2 regions of the Porphyrobacter sp. MBR-155 genome follow, and region 2 is predicted to be linked to the other one. Evidence: predicted binding sites of a transcription regulator. Region 2 holds the regulator's gene; the other holds the start of a gene.
What was found. Region 2 encodes LexA, which represses DNA repair genes until DNA is damaged. Its sites were predicted from a motif close to GTTCCNCNCTTGTTCT; they were not measured.

Region 1 (7,690 bases), on a different contig from region 2:
GTATCGAGATTGAAAACAGCCGCGATGCGATCGTCACCCAGAACTATGTCACGCGCAATACCGGGGGCATTCTGGTGTTCGATCTGCCCGGCCTGCCGGTGATGGGCGGCGGCAATGTGCTGATCACCAACAACTTGGTCGCAGGCAACAACACCCCCAATTTCGCGCCGCCCGGCAATATCGTTGCAGGCGTGCCGCGCGGCACCGGGATCATGGTGATGGCGAACGAGCAGGTGTGGATCGAAGACAACGTGGTGCAGGATAACCCGACCGCGCCGTTCATGGTGGTCGCTTACACGCAAGAGTTTGATGATGCGCGTTACAATCCCTTCGCGCGCGCAGTGGTGATTGCGAATAATGTCGTTGATGCTGGCGCGACCGATCCCGATTTCCCCGGCGGCGCGATGCTGCTCGCCGCGTTTGGCGGCACGCTGCCGCCGATCATGTGGGATGGGTTGCAACAGGATGCCGATACGCCGGCATTGCTGACCATACCGGGCAATCCCGGCTGGTCGCTCAATCTCAGCCGTCAGGGGCAATCTTTGGCTGAGGCGCAGCCCGGCCCGCTCGATGTGCCAGCTTACGGCCAGCCGTGGGCGATGGACGGGATCGGCGCACCGGCTGAACTGGAGGCGCGGCTGAAGTGAGGCGGGGGCTTGCCCTGATGGCTGCCGCTAGCGCTACGCTGGGCGCAGCGCTGACCCACGCCGGGGTGACGCCAGCGGTGGCGGTCAATGATGCGGCCATTCTGGAGGAGGGCTTCGCGCGCACCCTGTCGGAATATGGTTTCTTCGCCGATGGCGCGCAGCAGCTGCCGGGTGCGGGGGTGACGCCCTATGCGCTCAACACCCCCCTATGGTCAGATGGGGCGGAAAAGCTGCGGTTTATCTATCTGCCCGATGGCACACGGATGACTGCGGACGCAGACGGCCTGCTGCAATTCCCGGTGGGCGCGGCGATTATCAAGACCTTTGCCTTTGGCGAGGGGCCGGAACGCCGCTTGATCGAAACCCGCCTGCTGCTCCACCGTGCGGATGGCTGGACGGCGCTGCCCTATCGCTGGAATGCGGAGCAGACCGAGGCCACGCTGGCGCTGGCAGGCGGGCGGATCGATCTGGTGACGCCTGCGGGGGAGGCGATTTCCTATGCCATTCCCAACAAGAACCAGTGCAAGGCCTGCCATTCGAAGGACGGCGTGGTGATCCCGATTGGGCCGAAGGCGCGCAATCTGCCGGCTGAATGGCTGGGTCAGATGGCGAAGCGGGGCGCGCTCGACACGGTGCCTGCGGGTGCTGACAGCCTGCCCGATTGGCGCAATCATGCCACCGGCCCGGCAGCGCCGCTGGCGCGGGCTTACCTCGATGTGAACTGCGCGCATTGCCACCAACCGGGCGGCGGCGCGTCCAATTCAGGGCTTGATCTGCGCTGGGAACAAGATGATCCCCACGCCATCGGCATCATGAAACGCCCGGTCGCCGCCGGGCGCGGGGCAGGGGGGCATGAGTTTTCGATCCTGCCTGGTGCGCCCGACCAATCAATCCTGCTGTACCGCATGGACTCAGCGGAGCCGGGCATCGCCATGCCCGAAATCGGAAAGTCCAGCGTTGACCGCGAAGGCTCGGCGGTGGTGCGGCGTTGGATTTTGGAGATGCAGCAATAATGAAATGGTTTGTTCGCGGGGTTCTGGCGCTCATTGCGCTGCTGGTGATCGCCTTCCTGATTTTCCGCACGCCCGATACCGATGCGGCGGAAATGCGCGCCAAATATGGCGGGGCGCCTTCGCAATTCGTCGATATTGGTGGCGGCGTGACTGTCCACCTGCGCGATGAAGGGCCCAAAGATGCGCCCGCGATTATGCTGCTCCACGGATCGAACGCCGATCTGCACACGTGGGAACCGTGGGTTGCTGCACTGAAATCGCAATACCGGGTGATCCGTTTCGATCAGGTCGGCCACGGGCTGACTGGGCCCGATCCGGCGCATGATTACAGACGCGCGAATTATGTCGCCGATATCCGCGAAGTGGCTGACACGCTGGGGCTGGAACGCTTCATCATCGGCGGCAATTCGATGGGGGGAAAGCACGCGCTGGCCTTTGCGATTGCGCACCCGGATCGTGTTTCCGGGCTGGTGCTGGTCGATGCCAGCGGCGGGCCGATGCCGCAGGATAAGGCCGCCAAAAAGAACAGCGGCGGCGGCAATATCGGCTTCAGAATTGCGCGGATGCCGGGGGTCAATCGGCTGGTCGAACAGATTACCCCGCGCAGTCTGATCGCGCAGAGCCTTGAACAATCCGTCTCGCTCAAATCGATCATCACCGAACCAATGATCGATCGCTACTGGGAACTGCTGCGCTATCCCGGCAATCGCCGCGCGACATTGAAGCGTTTCAGCCAACCGCATGAATCACTGACCGAGGCCGAGATTGCCGGAGTGACTGCGCCGACGCTGATCCTGTGGGGCGAAGATGACCGGCTGATCCCGGTCGCCGCCGGGCAATGGCTGGCCGAGGTGATGCCGACCGCACAGATCACCGTCTATCCGAACATCGGCCACCTGCCGCATGAAGAGGCACCCGCCGCAACGCTTGGCGATCTTTTGCCGTGGCTTGCTGAGCACGCTCCGGTGCCAAACGCGCAATAATCGCGCACCGGCTTTGTTGCGCACTGGACGCGCGCAACGCTTGCGCTTTACACCGTCTCGCACTTGCACACAGAATCGAAGGAAAAGCCGGCTTTGCGCAAACTCGGGATCATTGGCGGCATGAGCTGGGTGTCGACCGCGACATATTACGATCACATCAATCGCATTGTGCAACGCCGCGCTGCGCCGATGGCCTCTGCTCCGCTGCTGATCGAAAGCCTCGATTTCTGCCAGCTTTACGCCTTGCGCGAAGAACGCGACTGGCAGCGTGCGGCCAGCGTGCTGATCGACAGCGCGCGGCGGCTCGAAGGCGCGGGGGCGCAGGCGCTGATCATCGGCGCCAATTCGATGCACCGGCTGTATGATGATGTTGCCGCTTCGGTGGACATCCCGATCCTGCACATTGCCGAATATGTCGGGCTGGCGATGAAACGGGCGGGCAAGACCAACGCAGCGCTTCTGGGCACGCGCAACGTGATGACCGAAAGCTTCTATCGCAAGCGGCTGGTTGCCCACGGCATCAACCTTTTGCCGCCCAACATGAAATATGTCGAAGCGCTCGACCGGATCATCTATGATGAATTGATGGTCGGAAAAGTGACGCGAGAGGCCCAGCGCACATTGAAAACCATCATCACCAACAAGGCGCAGGAAGGCGCAGGGGCGATTGTGCTGGCCTGCACCGAGCTTGATCTGGTGGTTGATATTGATGCGAATGTGCTGCCGGTGTTCGACAGCACCCGCATCCATTGCGAGGCGGCGGCCAACTGGATTCTTGAACAGGAAGCGGGGCAATAATCTGTGCTGGTCGCGCTTAGCGAATAATTCACCCATTTGTCGGGTTGCAACGGTTTAACTGGTCGGCTACGCGCTTGCACGGATTTTGTCGCGGAAACGCAACTGGCATTTTCCGGGTCTTTCGGGTCGCACCGACAGGCCCTTGGGGCCACCCTCCTTCCCCCCCAACCACCGGAGGGTGGCCCCATAATCCGCGATGTCGGCGCGGCCATTTGCACCTTTGTGGCAGGTTCCCTTCCTGTTCCGGTTGAGAAGCGGGGCTGGCTGGCCTATTCGACAAAGCCGTGATGTCCCGCGCCCCCTATGCTGCTGATCCTGATGCCCATGGCGGGCGTGAATGGCGCGGCGGCGCGGCGGGCGAACAGCGCGGCCCGCGCAGCCAATTCCAGCGCGACCGTGATCGCATCATCCATTCGATGAGCTTTCGCCGCCTCAAATCCAAGACGCAGGTGTTCATCGCCCCCGATGGCGATCATTACCGCACCCGCCTGACCCACAGTCTTGAAGTCGCGCAGATTGGCCGGGTAATTGCCCGCGCGCTGGGGCTGGACGAGGATCTGACCGAGGCCCTGTGCCTGGCGCATGATGTGGGGCACCCGCCGTTCGGCCATGCAGGCGAAGCCGCCTTGTCCGAGGCGATGGAGCGGTACGGGGGGTTCTGCCACAATGCGCAGACGCTGCGCACGGTAATGCGGATCGAATCTCCCTATCCCCAACATGACGGGCTGAACCTGACGTGGGATCTGCTCGAAGGGCTGGCCAAGCATAACGGCCCTGTAACAGCCCCGAACTGGGCGCTGGCTGAACTGGATGCAGCTTTTCCGTTGATGCTTGGCACCTGGCCATCACTGGAAGCGCAGGTCGCAGCGGTGGCGGACGATATCGCCTATGATAATCACGATATCGATGATGGGCTGCGCGCGGGATTTTTGGCGCTGGATGATCTGCTGACGCTCGATTTCCTCGCAGACCAATGGCGGGTGGTCGAAAAACGCTTTCCCCACGCCCCGAAAGACCGTCTGCTGCGCGAGATGATCCGCGATCAGATCGGCTTGATGGTAAAGGACGTGATCGAGCATACCCGCGCGCAGGTGCATGGCATCGGATCGGTTGCCGAAGTGCGCAATGCCGGGCGGCAGCTGGCCGGGTTCTCGCCCGAAATGACGTCACGCGAACGGCGGCTTAAGACGTTCATGTATGACCGGCTGTATTTTCACCCCGAACAGATTGCTGCGGCAGAACGCGCGCGCGATGTCGTCGCCCGGCTGTTCGCCGCCTATTCGCAGGATGCGAAGTTGATGCCGTCTGATTGGCATGAACGCCTGCCCGCACACGAACCCCAACGCAGCCGGATGATCGCCGATTTCATCGCCGGGATGAGCGACCGGTTCGCGATGCAGGCCTGCGCCGCGATTTATGGCGCACAGCCGGCCGGGCTTATCAATGTCTGAGGCGCGCAGCCCGGTGCGGATTGCGCTGGTGGGGGCGACGGGCCTTGTCGGACGCCATGTGATCGACGTTGCCAGCGCCGGGGATGAAGCGCGGATTGTCGGCATTGCCCGGCGCGAGGCTCCGCTGCCGTCGGGCGCGCGGATGGAAATGTTCGTTGCGCAGCCAGCCAAGTGGGGCGAGGTATTAGAGGCGGTGCGCCCGCGGGCGTTGATCTGCGCGCTGGGCACCACCTGGAAAAAGGCCGGGCGCGACGAAGCGGCGTTTCGCAGCGTGGATCATGATCTGGTGCTGGCGACGGCTGAGGCCGCCAAGCGTGCGGGCGTGCCCAACATGGTGCTGGTGAGCGCGGCGGGGGCCGATGCGCGCGGCAAGAGCGTCTATTTCCGGGTCAAGGGCGAAACCGAGAATGCGGTATCGCGGATCGGCTTCAAACGGCTGGATATTCTGCGCCCGGGGCTGCTGCGCGGTGAGCGCAGTAATGACCGGCGTGTCGGCGAAAGGCTCGGCATCCTTGCCGCGCCGCTGATCGATCCGCTGCTGTCAGGATCGTGGGAACGGTTCCGGTCGATTGACGCCGCATTGGTGGCAGAGGCCGCGTTGGGCCTCGCCATGCGCCGGGCAGGCGGGCGCTTTACCCATGATAATGACGCGATCCGCCGCGCCGCACGCGAATGGCGGCGGATAGGCGAAATGGAGTCAGCAGCATGATCGACTGGGGCCTTGTTTTCAACGCGGTGAACATCATCGCGGCGGTGGGTTGGGCCGCGCTGATCCTGCTGCCGCGCTGGCCTGCGCTGTTGTCGGCGGCGCTGTATCTGGGGGTGGGGCTGCTGTGCCTGATCTATGCCACCGGACTGATCGGGGTGTTGACCGGGGTGATCCCCAATCCCGATGGCGGCGGCGCGGATTTCACCACCATTGCCGGGGTGCGCGCGATTTTTGCAAGCGATGCCGGGGTTGTGATCGGCTGGACGCATTACCTCGCGTTTGATCTGTTCGTGGGGGTTTGGATCGTGCGCGATGCCGATGCCAAGGGCCTGTCGCGCTGGGTGCAGGCCCCGATCCTGCTGGCGACCTTTATCGCCGGGCCGCTGGGTCTGCTGGTCTGGTTGCTGGTGCGAGAACCGGCGGCGCGCCGTCAGGGGCGGTTCCGTTAGGGCCAGACCCAATCGCTGCTGGACCGCTTCACCCAACTTCGCCTAACCTTTGCCCAAACAGCTTTTGGGAGAGAGCACGATTATGGCGAACAACGCTTATCACGATCATTCGACCTTTGATGCGATCCTGAACTTCTGGGCGAAGGAGCGTCCCGATGGGACTGCTTTCGATCAGGACGGGCGGATAACTTCATATGCCGAGGCTGACCGGTTGACACGGCAGTTGATCGCGCTGTTGCAATCGCGCGATATTGCCAAGGGTGACCGGATCGCGTGGCTGGGCAAGAACCGCGATACCTATTTCCTGCTCTATATCGCGGCGGCGCGGATGGGGGCGGTGATGGTGCCGATCGGCTGGCGGCTGGCCCCTCGTGAAATCGCCTATATCCTGTCGGATACCGAGGCCAAGCTGCTGTTTGCCGATGCCGAATTTGTGGACGCGGCCCATGCCGCCGCCGCCGATGTTTCGGCCAATCCCGAAGTGATCGAGGGTGAAGCGGCGCGTTTGGCGGCGAGCGGGTTTGAACCGGCGGATTACACTCCGCCAGCGCCGAATGATCCGGTGTTGCAGCTTTATACTTCGGGAACGACCGGCAATCCCAAGGGAGCAATGCTGTCAAACGCCAACCTGCTGGGCCTGCGCAATCCAGCGCTGGCTGCCGGTTTGGAATGGCAATTTTACGAACCGACCGACTGTATGCTGGTCGCCATGCCATGCGCGCATATTGGCGGGACGGGGCTGGTCAACATCGCTGTCGCCAACGGGGTGCGCAGTCTGGTGCAGGCGGAATTCACCCCGGTCGGCGTGCTCGATGCGATCGAAGCAGGGGCGACCCACATGTTCATCGTGCCGGCAGCCTTGCAGATGGTGGTGCAGCACCCGCGCGCAGCCACCACCGATTTCAGCGGCTTCAAATATCTGATGTATGGCGCTGCGCCGATGCCGCTGGAATTGCTGAAGGAAGCGGTGGGTACCATGCCCACCACCCGGTTCCTGCAAGCTTACGGCATGACCGAAACCAGCGGCACGATTTCGATCCTGCCGCCCGATGATCACAGCCTTGAAGGCAACCAGCGGATGCGTTCTGCGGGCAAGGCCTGTCCCGGAGTGGAGATTGAAGTGCGCGGGCCTGACAATGCCGAAGTCCCGCGCGGCGAGATTGGCGAGGTTTGCGTTCGCTCACCTTCAAACACCGCCGGATACTGGAACCTGCCCGAAGCCACCGCCAAAACCATCGACCCCGATGGCTGGCTCCACACCGGCGATGCGGCGGTGATGGACGATGATGGCTATGTCTATATTCAGGACCGCATCAAGGACATGATCATCTCCGGCGGTGAAAACGTCTACCCCGCCGAGGTTGAAAGCGCGATCTACGGCCACCCCGCCATTGCCGAGGTCGCGGTGATCGGCGTGCCGAGCGCGCGCTGGGGTGAGGAGGTCAAGGCCTGCGTCGTCGCCAAGCCGGGGCATGAAATTGACGCAGCCGACGTGATCGCCTGGGCGCGTGAACGTATCGCGGCGTTCAAGGCGCCCAAAAGCGTCGACGTGATCCCGTTGATGCCGCGCAACGCCAGCGGCAAGATCCTGCGGCGCGAACTGCGCGCACCCTATTGGGAAGGGCAGGAGCGGCAGGTTT
Region 2 (7,690 bases):
GTTACCGTGGCGGACGAAGGCCCCGGTGTTACGCCCGAACAGGCAGAGCGCATTTTTGACAAGTTCGAACGGCTTGGCCGCGACAGCGATGGCGGCAAGGACAAGGGATCAGGCCTCGGCCTGTTCATCTCGCGCCGCCTTGCCGAAGCGATGGATGGCAGTCTGACGGTCGAAAGCGCCGCAGGGGGCGGGGCACTGTTCAGGCTTGAACTGCCCGCGCAATAGCCGCCCCGACTGCCGCAGCCTCAGCGCTGATCGAGCGGAATGTAATCGCGCTGGGTTGGCCCGGTGTAGAGCTGACGCGGGCGGCCGATTTTCTGGCCGGGATCGCTGATCATTTCGTTCCACTGTGCGACCCAGCCGACGGTGCGGGCAAGCGCGAATAAGGCGGTAAACATCGTGGTCGGGAACCCGATCGCCGAAAGGATGATGCCCGAATAGAAATCGACGTTCGGGAACAGCTTCTTTTCAATGAAATAGGGATCATTGAGCGCCAGTTCTTCCAGCCGCAGCGCGGTTTCGAACAGCGGATCGGTGACCTTCAGCGCATCGAACACTTCGCGCACGGTCTTTTGCATCACCGTCGCGCGCGGGTCGTAATTTTTGTACACGCGGTGGCCAAAGCCCATCAGGCGGAACGGATCGTTCTTGTCCTTGGCGCGCTCGATATAATGCGGGATCTTGTCGGGCGTGCCGATTTCCTTGAGCATGTTGAGCGCGGCTTCGTTGGCACCGCCATGCGCCGGGCCCCACAGGCAGGCGATGCCAGCTGCGATGCAGGCAAACGGGTTTGCGCCTGACGAACCGGCAAGCCGCACAGTCGAAGTCGAGGCGTTCTGTTCGTGGTCGGCGTGGAGGATGAAAATCCGGTCCATCGCGCGTTCCACCGCCGGGATCACCTCGTATTCCTCGGCCGGTACGCCGAAGGTCATCTTGAGAAAATTGCCGGTGTAAGACAGCTTGTTATCGGGGTAGATAAACGGCTGGCCGATCGAATATTTATACGCCATCGCCGCGATTGTCGGCATTTTGGCAATCAACCGGTGTGAACTGATGGTGCGGTGTTCGGGATCGGAAATGTCAGTGCTGTCGTGATAGAACGCCGACAGCGCGCCGACCACACCGCACATAATCGCCATCGGATGCGCATCGCGCCGGAAACCACGGTAGAACGTCATCAACTGTTCGTTCAACATGGTATGACGGGTGATGGTGTAGGTAAATTTGTCGAGGACTTCCTTGCTCGGCAATTCGCCATTGAGCAGCAGGTAGCTGACTTCCATGAAGTTGGAATCCTCGGCCAGTTGGCCAATCGGATAACCGCGGTGAAGCAGCACGCCTTCGTCACCATCAATATAGGTCAGCGCGCTTTCGCAGCTGGCAGTCGAGGTGAAGCCGGGGTCGAAAGTGAATGCGCCAGTCTGCGCATACAGCTTGCGGATGTCGATCACGTCCGGGCCGGTGCTGCCTTCGAGCACATTATATTCGAGCGATTTTCCGCCCAGCTCGAGTTTCGCCAGCTTGTCTGCCACGATCAGTCTCCTGTTCAAATTTCCTGCCCTTGCCGTCGCTCTTACGCAGCCTGTGCGTCGAGCCGGGCCAGAGCCTCATCCCGTCCCAAAAGGACCAGCACATCGAAAATACCGGGTGAAGTGGTCGTCCCGGTCAGCGCCGCGCGCATTGGCTGCGCCAGCTTGCCAAGGCCCAATTCTTGTTCCTCAGCCAGCGCCTTCGTAGTGGCTTCGAGCGCCGCGCTTGTCCAGTCGTTTTCCGCGCTGAGGCGGTCGTAAATCTTTCGCAGGATTGCGCGGGCATCGCCTTCCAGCAATTTGGCAGCCTTTTCGGTGATTTCCAGCGGCCGGGTGGCGAACAGAAAGCCTGCACCTTCAACGATTTCACCCAGGTTCTTCGCACGTACTTTGAGAACTGGCATGGCGCGGGTCAGCAGGGCTTCGTCGGCATTTTCGCCAATCCGTGCAGCCACTAGCGCTGCCAACCGCGCATCATCGGCTTCGCGCAGGTAATGACCGTTAAGGTTTTCGAGCTTCTTGAGGTCAAATCGCGACGGGCTTTTGCCCACCCCGTCAAGGTCGAACAACGCAACCGCCTCATCCCGCGTGATTTCTTCGCGGTCGCCGTGGCCCCAGCCCAGCCGCAGCAGGTAGTTGAACAGCGCTTCGGGCAGGATACCGAATTCATCGCGGTAGGCCTCAACGCCCAATGCCCCGTGGCGCTTTGACAATTTCGTACCGTCCGACCCATGGATCAGCGGGATGTGGGCATAGACCGGATCGGGCCAATTGCCCTCGATCGCGTTCATCGCGCGGATGATCGGCAGTTGGCGGAAGGCGTTGTTGAAGTGATCGTCGCCGCGGATCACATGGGTTACGCCCATGTCATGATCGTCAACCGGGGCGGCAAGCATATAGGTGGGCGTGCCGTCCGCGCGCAGAATGATGAAGTCGTCGATCTCGGCATTGTTGACCGAAACGCGGCCCTGCACGCGATCATTGATGATGGTTTCGCCTTCGACCGGGGCCTTGATCCGTATGGTAAAGGGCGCGCCTTCAGGCGCTTCGGCGGGATCGCGGTCGCGCCAGCGCCCGTCGTAGCGCAGCGGCTTTTTCTGGGCGCGCTGCTCGTCGCGCATGGTTTCGAGTTCTTGCGGGGTGGCGAAGCACTTGTAAGCATGACCTGCCTCAAGCAGCTTCCACGCGATTTCCGCATGGCGTTCGGCCTGATCGGACTGGAATATCGGCGGCGCATCGTAATCGAGGCCAATCCAATCCAGCCCCTCGATAATCGCATCAATCGCGTCCTGCGTTGACCGTTTGCGATCAGTGTCCTCGATCCGCAGCAAGGTGCGCCCGCCGTGGTGGCGGGCATAGAGCCAGTTGAACAGCGCGGTGCGCGCGCCGCCAATATGCAGATAACCCGTGGGCGATGGTGCGAAGCGGGTAACTACCTCAGCCGCGGTGGCTTTGCCGCCAGTGCTGCTTTCGCTTGCCATGAGCTATCAATTCCTGTTCACTTTGAGCGGCTTGGCGAGAGGGGCCGGTCAGGGGACAAGCCGATGCGCGATGTGCCGATCATTCCTATGGGAGACGATCCAGGCGGCAGCAATGCCGCTGGCGGAGCAATGCTGCGCCCTTGGCAAACCACGGGGCGAATGTCCAGCGTCTGGGGCTGGCAGGGTGGGGTGATCGGACCGCGTCTGGCCGATGCCACCGAGGCGTTTCTTGCCCGCGCCGGGTTTGACCGCGCGCCGTGGCTGACGGTGATTTTCGCCGGAGGGATCGGCACGTGGTTCGTGCTGCCGGAAATGTGGCAATGGTGTGCGGTCATCGCGATCGGCGTGGTAGCGGCGTTGGCGGCGTTCGCCCTTTGGCCGCTGGGCAGTGCCGCCGACGAACATCGCGCGCATCTACGGCTTGCGGTTGTGACTGGCGGCTTGGTGTTCGCTTTTGGAGTCGCGGTGATCTGGGCGCGCTCGGAAATGGTCGGTGCCGAACCGATTGCCCGGCCTGTGGTGGAGCGACTGCACGGCCATGTGCTCGAACGCGAAGACCAACCTGCTGATGGGCGGCTGCGATTGACGCTGGCGGTGCGTGATTTTGGAACTGGCGCCGCGCGCAAGGTCAGGATCAACGTCCCGCTTACGGCGTTTGGTGACGGCGGTGTGCCGCCCGGCCTGGCCGAAGGCGCGATGGTGAGGCTGCGCGCGCGATTGATGCCGCCTGCCAGCCCGATGCTCCCCGGCAGCTATGATTTTGCCCGCGCAGCGTGGTTCAAGGGGCTGGCGGCCACTGGCACGATGGTCGGCCCGCTCGAAATAATCCGCCCAGCGCCAGAGGCAGGCGGGATTGCGAGTGTCCAACGCTGGCTTGCCGCGCACGTCCGGGCGCGGGTGGATGGATCGGCGGGCGCGATTGCGGCGGCCTTTGCCAGCGGCGACCGTGGCAGCATCACCGAGGCCGATGAGGCAGCGATGCGCGATTCGGGCCTCACTCACTTGCTGTCGATCAGCGGATTGCACGTGAGCGCGGTGATCGCTGCGGCCTATTTCGCGGCGCTGCGGCTGTTGGCGCTGTGGCCTGCACTGGTGCTCAGGGTGCGGCTACCGGTGGTGGCTGCCGCTGCGGGGGCGCTTGCCGGGGTCGGATACACGCTGCTTACAGGGTCAGAGGTGCCGACGGTGCGCAGCTGCGTGGCGGCACTGCTGGTGCTCGGCGCGCTGGCGCTGGGGCGTGAGGCATTGTCGCTCAGAATGGTGGCGGTGGCGGGCGGGTTTGTGCTGCTGCTGTGGCCGGAAAGCGCCATCGGGCCGAGCTTTCAGATGAGCTTTTCTGCGGTGATCGCGATCATAGCATTGTCCACCAGCACACCGGCGCGGGCGTTCCTTGCCGCGCGCGAGGAGCCATGGCTGGCGCGGATCGGGCGGCGGGTGGTGATGCTGTTTGTGACCGGGGTGGTGATCGAGCTGGCGCTGATGCCGATCGTGCTGTTTCACTTCCATCGCGCAGGTTTTTATGGCGCGGCGGCGAACATTTTCGCCATTCCGCTGGTAACTTTTATCTCGATGCCCCTGATCGCACTGGGGTTGTTGCTCGATCTGGTGGGGCTTGGCGCGCCCTGCTGGTGGCTGGTGCAGCAATCGCTCGACCTGTTGCTCTGGATCGCCCATTTCACTGCCGATCAGCCCGGAGCGGTCAAGCTGATGCCGCAGCTGGGCGGGGTGACGACGGGGCTGTTTGTGATCGGTGGGTTGTGGCTGGCGCTGTGGACGGGACGGGCGCGGCTTTTGGGGTTTGGCCCGGTGGCGACGGCGAGCATGCTTGCTGCAATGACCCCGATTCCCGATCTGCTGGTGGCGAGCGATGGACAGCAGGTTGGCATCACCATGACTGGCCCTGATGGGCAGCGCCACTTGCTGTCCTTGCGCGACAGCCGTTCGTCATTCGCTCGCGATAATCTGATGCAGCTTTCCGGGATGACGGCCGAGCCGGTGCCGCTGCCCAAGTGGAAGCAGGCACGCTGTTCCTCGGCGTTCTGTACGGTGACGATCAACCGAGGCGGGCGCGACTGGGTGATCCTGTTGGGGCGGGGGCGCACGCAGGTGGAGGAGCGCGCCTTGGCGGCCGCCTGCGCCGAGGTCGATATCGTTATTGCCGAACGGTTCTTGCCGCGATCCTGCCGCCCGCGTTGGCTCAAGGCAGATCGGCGGATGCTGGAGCGCAGCGGCGGGCTTTCGATCTACCTTGCTGAAGAACGCATCGCCAGTGTGGGCGAAAGCCAGGGGCAGCATGGTTGGTGGAAGGGGGCGACGGATCGGCGTCGCGAGGAAGGGCCAAGCCGACCCTAAGCCACCCCAAGGAGGGGGCTAGAGGGGGTCTAGACCGCCCCTAGCGGCCATCTTGGTGTGAAACATTTAACCGCAACACACTGTAACAAATCAATAAACAGGTTGAAGCCGATGTTTCACGCCGGTTTTGAGTTTCCCGGTCAGCGCGGCGCGTGAATCCCGTACCGCTTCGCCACTCAGTGATAGCGCCGCAGCAGCCCTGCAAGCTTGCCTTGCACCTCAACCTCGTCCGCCCGGTAGAACTGCGGATCATAGGCCGCGTTGGCCGGATCGAGCCGCACCTTGCCGCCTTCCTTGTGCAGATATTTGAGCGTCGCTTCCTCGCCGCGCACCAAAGCCACCACGATTTCGCCATCGCGCGCGGTGTTGGTGCGCCGCACCAGCGCATAATCGCCATCGAAAATCCCGGCTTCGACCATCGAATCGCCCGATACTTCGAGCGCGTAATGTTCGCCCGGGCCGAGCAGTGCGGCGGGGACGGGCAGGGTGTTGTGGCCTTCGAATGCTTCGATCGGGGCGCCGGCCGCGATCCGCCCATGCAGCGGCAGTTCGATCACGTCATTCGACGCCTCGGGCGCGGCGCGACCTGCTGCTGCCGGAGCGAGCGACACCACGTTGCCACCGAGCGCCCGCGCCGGGGTGGCATCTTCGGGCTGACGGATCACTTCGAGCGCGCGCGCGCGGTTGGGCAGGCGGCGCAGGAACCCGCGTTCTTCGAGAGCGGAAATCAGCCGGTGCACGCCCGATTTGCTTTTCAGGTCGAGCGCTTCCTTCATTTCTTCGAAACTCGGCGAGATCCCGGTTTCCTCCAGCCGTTGCTGGATAAAGCGGATCAGTTCGTGCTGTTTGGCGGTCAGCATTGATCAAAACTCCCTTGGTCGCATTCACGCCCTGCCGTTGCGGCGGGTCATGCCCATCCCTTGTGTGCGCCAAGAGGCACCGATTGGTGCGTTGCCTGCACGTCCCGTCCATCAATAAGGTGAACGAATAAGGAACAATTAGGCAACCATAAGAACAGAGTCAAGCGCGCCGCACGCCAAATCCGCGCAATTCAGCCATTTTGGAGGTGGTGCGCAATCAAACCGCGGCCTTCCAGTCGCCCGATTTGCCGCCGGTCTTTTCGATCAGGCGCACTTCGCCGATCACCATGCCCTTATCAATCGCTTTGGCCATGTCGTAGATCGTCAGCAGCGCGACGCTGACCGCGACCATCGCTTCCATCTCCACGCCTGTGCGCCCGGTGAGCGCGGCGGTGGCGGTGGCGCGGATGGCGTCTGTTTCGTAGCGGAAATCGACCGTCACCGCCTCCAGCCCGAGCGGGTGGCACAGCGGGATCAGATCGCCAGTGCGTTTGGCCGCCATGATCCCGGCAATGCGCGCGGCGGATAGCACATCGCCTTTGGGCGCGTTGCCCGCGCGGATCGCGGTGAGCGCGTCTGCCGACATGGCGATGCGCCCCGATGCGACAGCGCGGCGGCGCGTTTCCGCCTTGCCGCCAACATCGACCATTCGCGCTGCGCCGCTATCATCGAGGTGGGTAAGTCCGTTCATGCGGACGACTGTGCGCCCAGCAGCGCGGCGGTGGCAAGCGCAATATCATCGGCCCGCATCAGGCTTTCGCCCACCAGAAAGGTGCGCACGCCGCTGCGTTCGAGCCGTGCGAGATCGGCGTGGGTGTTGATCCCGCTTTCACCCACCAGCAACGCGCCTTGCGGTGCCAGCGGGGCAAGCCGTTCAGTGGTCGCAAGGCTGGTGGTGAAGGTTTTGAGGTCACGGTTATTGACCCCGATTAGCAGTGATTTCAGCACGCGCGCGGCGCGCTCCATCTCGGCCTCGTCGTGCACTTCGATCAGCACATCCATGCCGTGTTCGGCGGCAGCGACCTCGATTTCGGCCATCGCGGTATCGTCCAGCGCGGCGACGATGATCAGGATTGCGTCGGCCCCGATCGCGCGCGCTTCAAGGCATTGCCACGGATCGACCATGAAATCCTTGCGCAGCACCGGCAGGGTGCAGGCGGCGCGGGCGGCGATGAGGTAGTCCTCGTGCCCCTGAAAATAGGGCGCATCGGTCAGCACCGAAAGGCAGGCCGCGCCGCCTTGTTCATAGGCAGCGGCGTGATCGGCCGGGCGGAAATCAGCGCGGATCAGGCCTTTGGAGGGGCTGGCTTTCTTGATTTCCGCAATCAGCGCATATCCGGTGTTGGCGCGGGCGCGCAGCGCGGCCTCGAACCCGCGCGGCGCGGTTTGGATGCGGGCTGCGGCGGTCAGCTGCGCGTCGCTGATCGCCAGCTTGCGCGCGGCGACCACTTCGCGTTTGGCAGCGCAG

Region 1: a site for LexA is predicted at 3,671-3,686, ahead of ABIE62_RS02840 (deoxyguanosinetriphosphate triphosphohydrolase). Genes of this name have one in related genera too.

Annotation. Positions count from the first base shown of each region.
Region 1 is NZ_JBEPQB010000002.1:212,941-220,630, forward strand. Features, by position in the region: gene ABIE62_RS02820 (parallel beta-helix domain-containing protein) at 1-647, shown strand, start outside; gene ABIE62_RS02825 (SO2930 family diheme c-type cytochrome) at 665-1,660, shown strand; gene ABIE62_RS02830 (alpha/beta fold hydrolase) at 1,660-2,643, shown strand; gene ABIE62_RS02835 (aspartate/glutamate racemase family protein) at 2,737-3,441, shown strand; gene ABIE62_RS02840 (deoxyguanosinetriphosphate triphosphohydrolase) at 3,729-4,892, shown strand; gene ABIE62_RS02845 (NAD(P)H-binding protein) at 4,885-5,601, shown strand; gene ABIE62_RS02850 (ABA4-like family protein) at 5,598-6,050, shown strand; gene ABIE62_RS02855 (long-chain-fatty-acid--CoA ligase) at 6,133-7,690, shown strand, end outside.
Region 2 is NZ_JBEPQB010000004.1:286,564-294,253, forward strand. Features, by position in the region: gene ABIE62_RS06290 (sensor histidine kinase) at 1-225, shown strand, start outside; gene ABIE62_RS06295 (citrate synthase) at 246-1,532, opposite strand; gene gltX (glutamate--tRNA ligase) at 1,574-3,010, opposite strand; gene ABIE62_RS06305 (ComEC/Rec2 family competence protein) at 3,074-5,362, shown strand; gene lexA (transcriptional repressor LexA) at 5,539-6,222, opposite strand; gene moaC (cyclic pyranopterin monophosphate synthase MoaC) at 6,440-6,913, opposite strand; gene trpC (indole-3-glycerol phosphate synthase TrpC) at 6,910-7,690, opposite strand, start outside.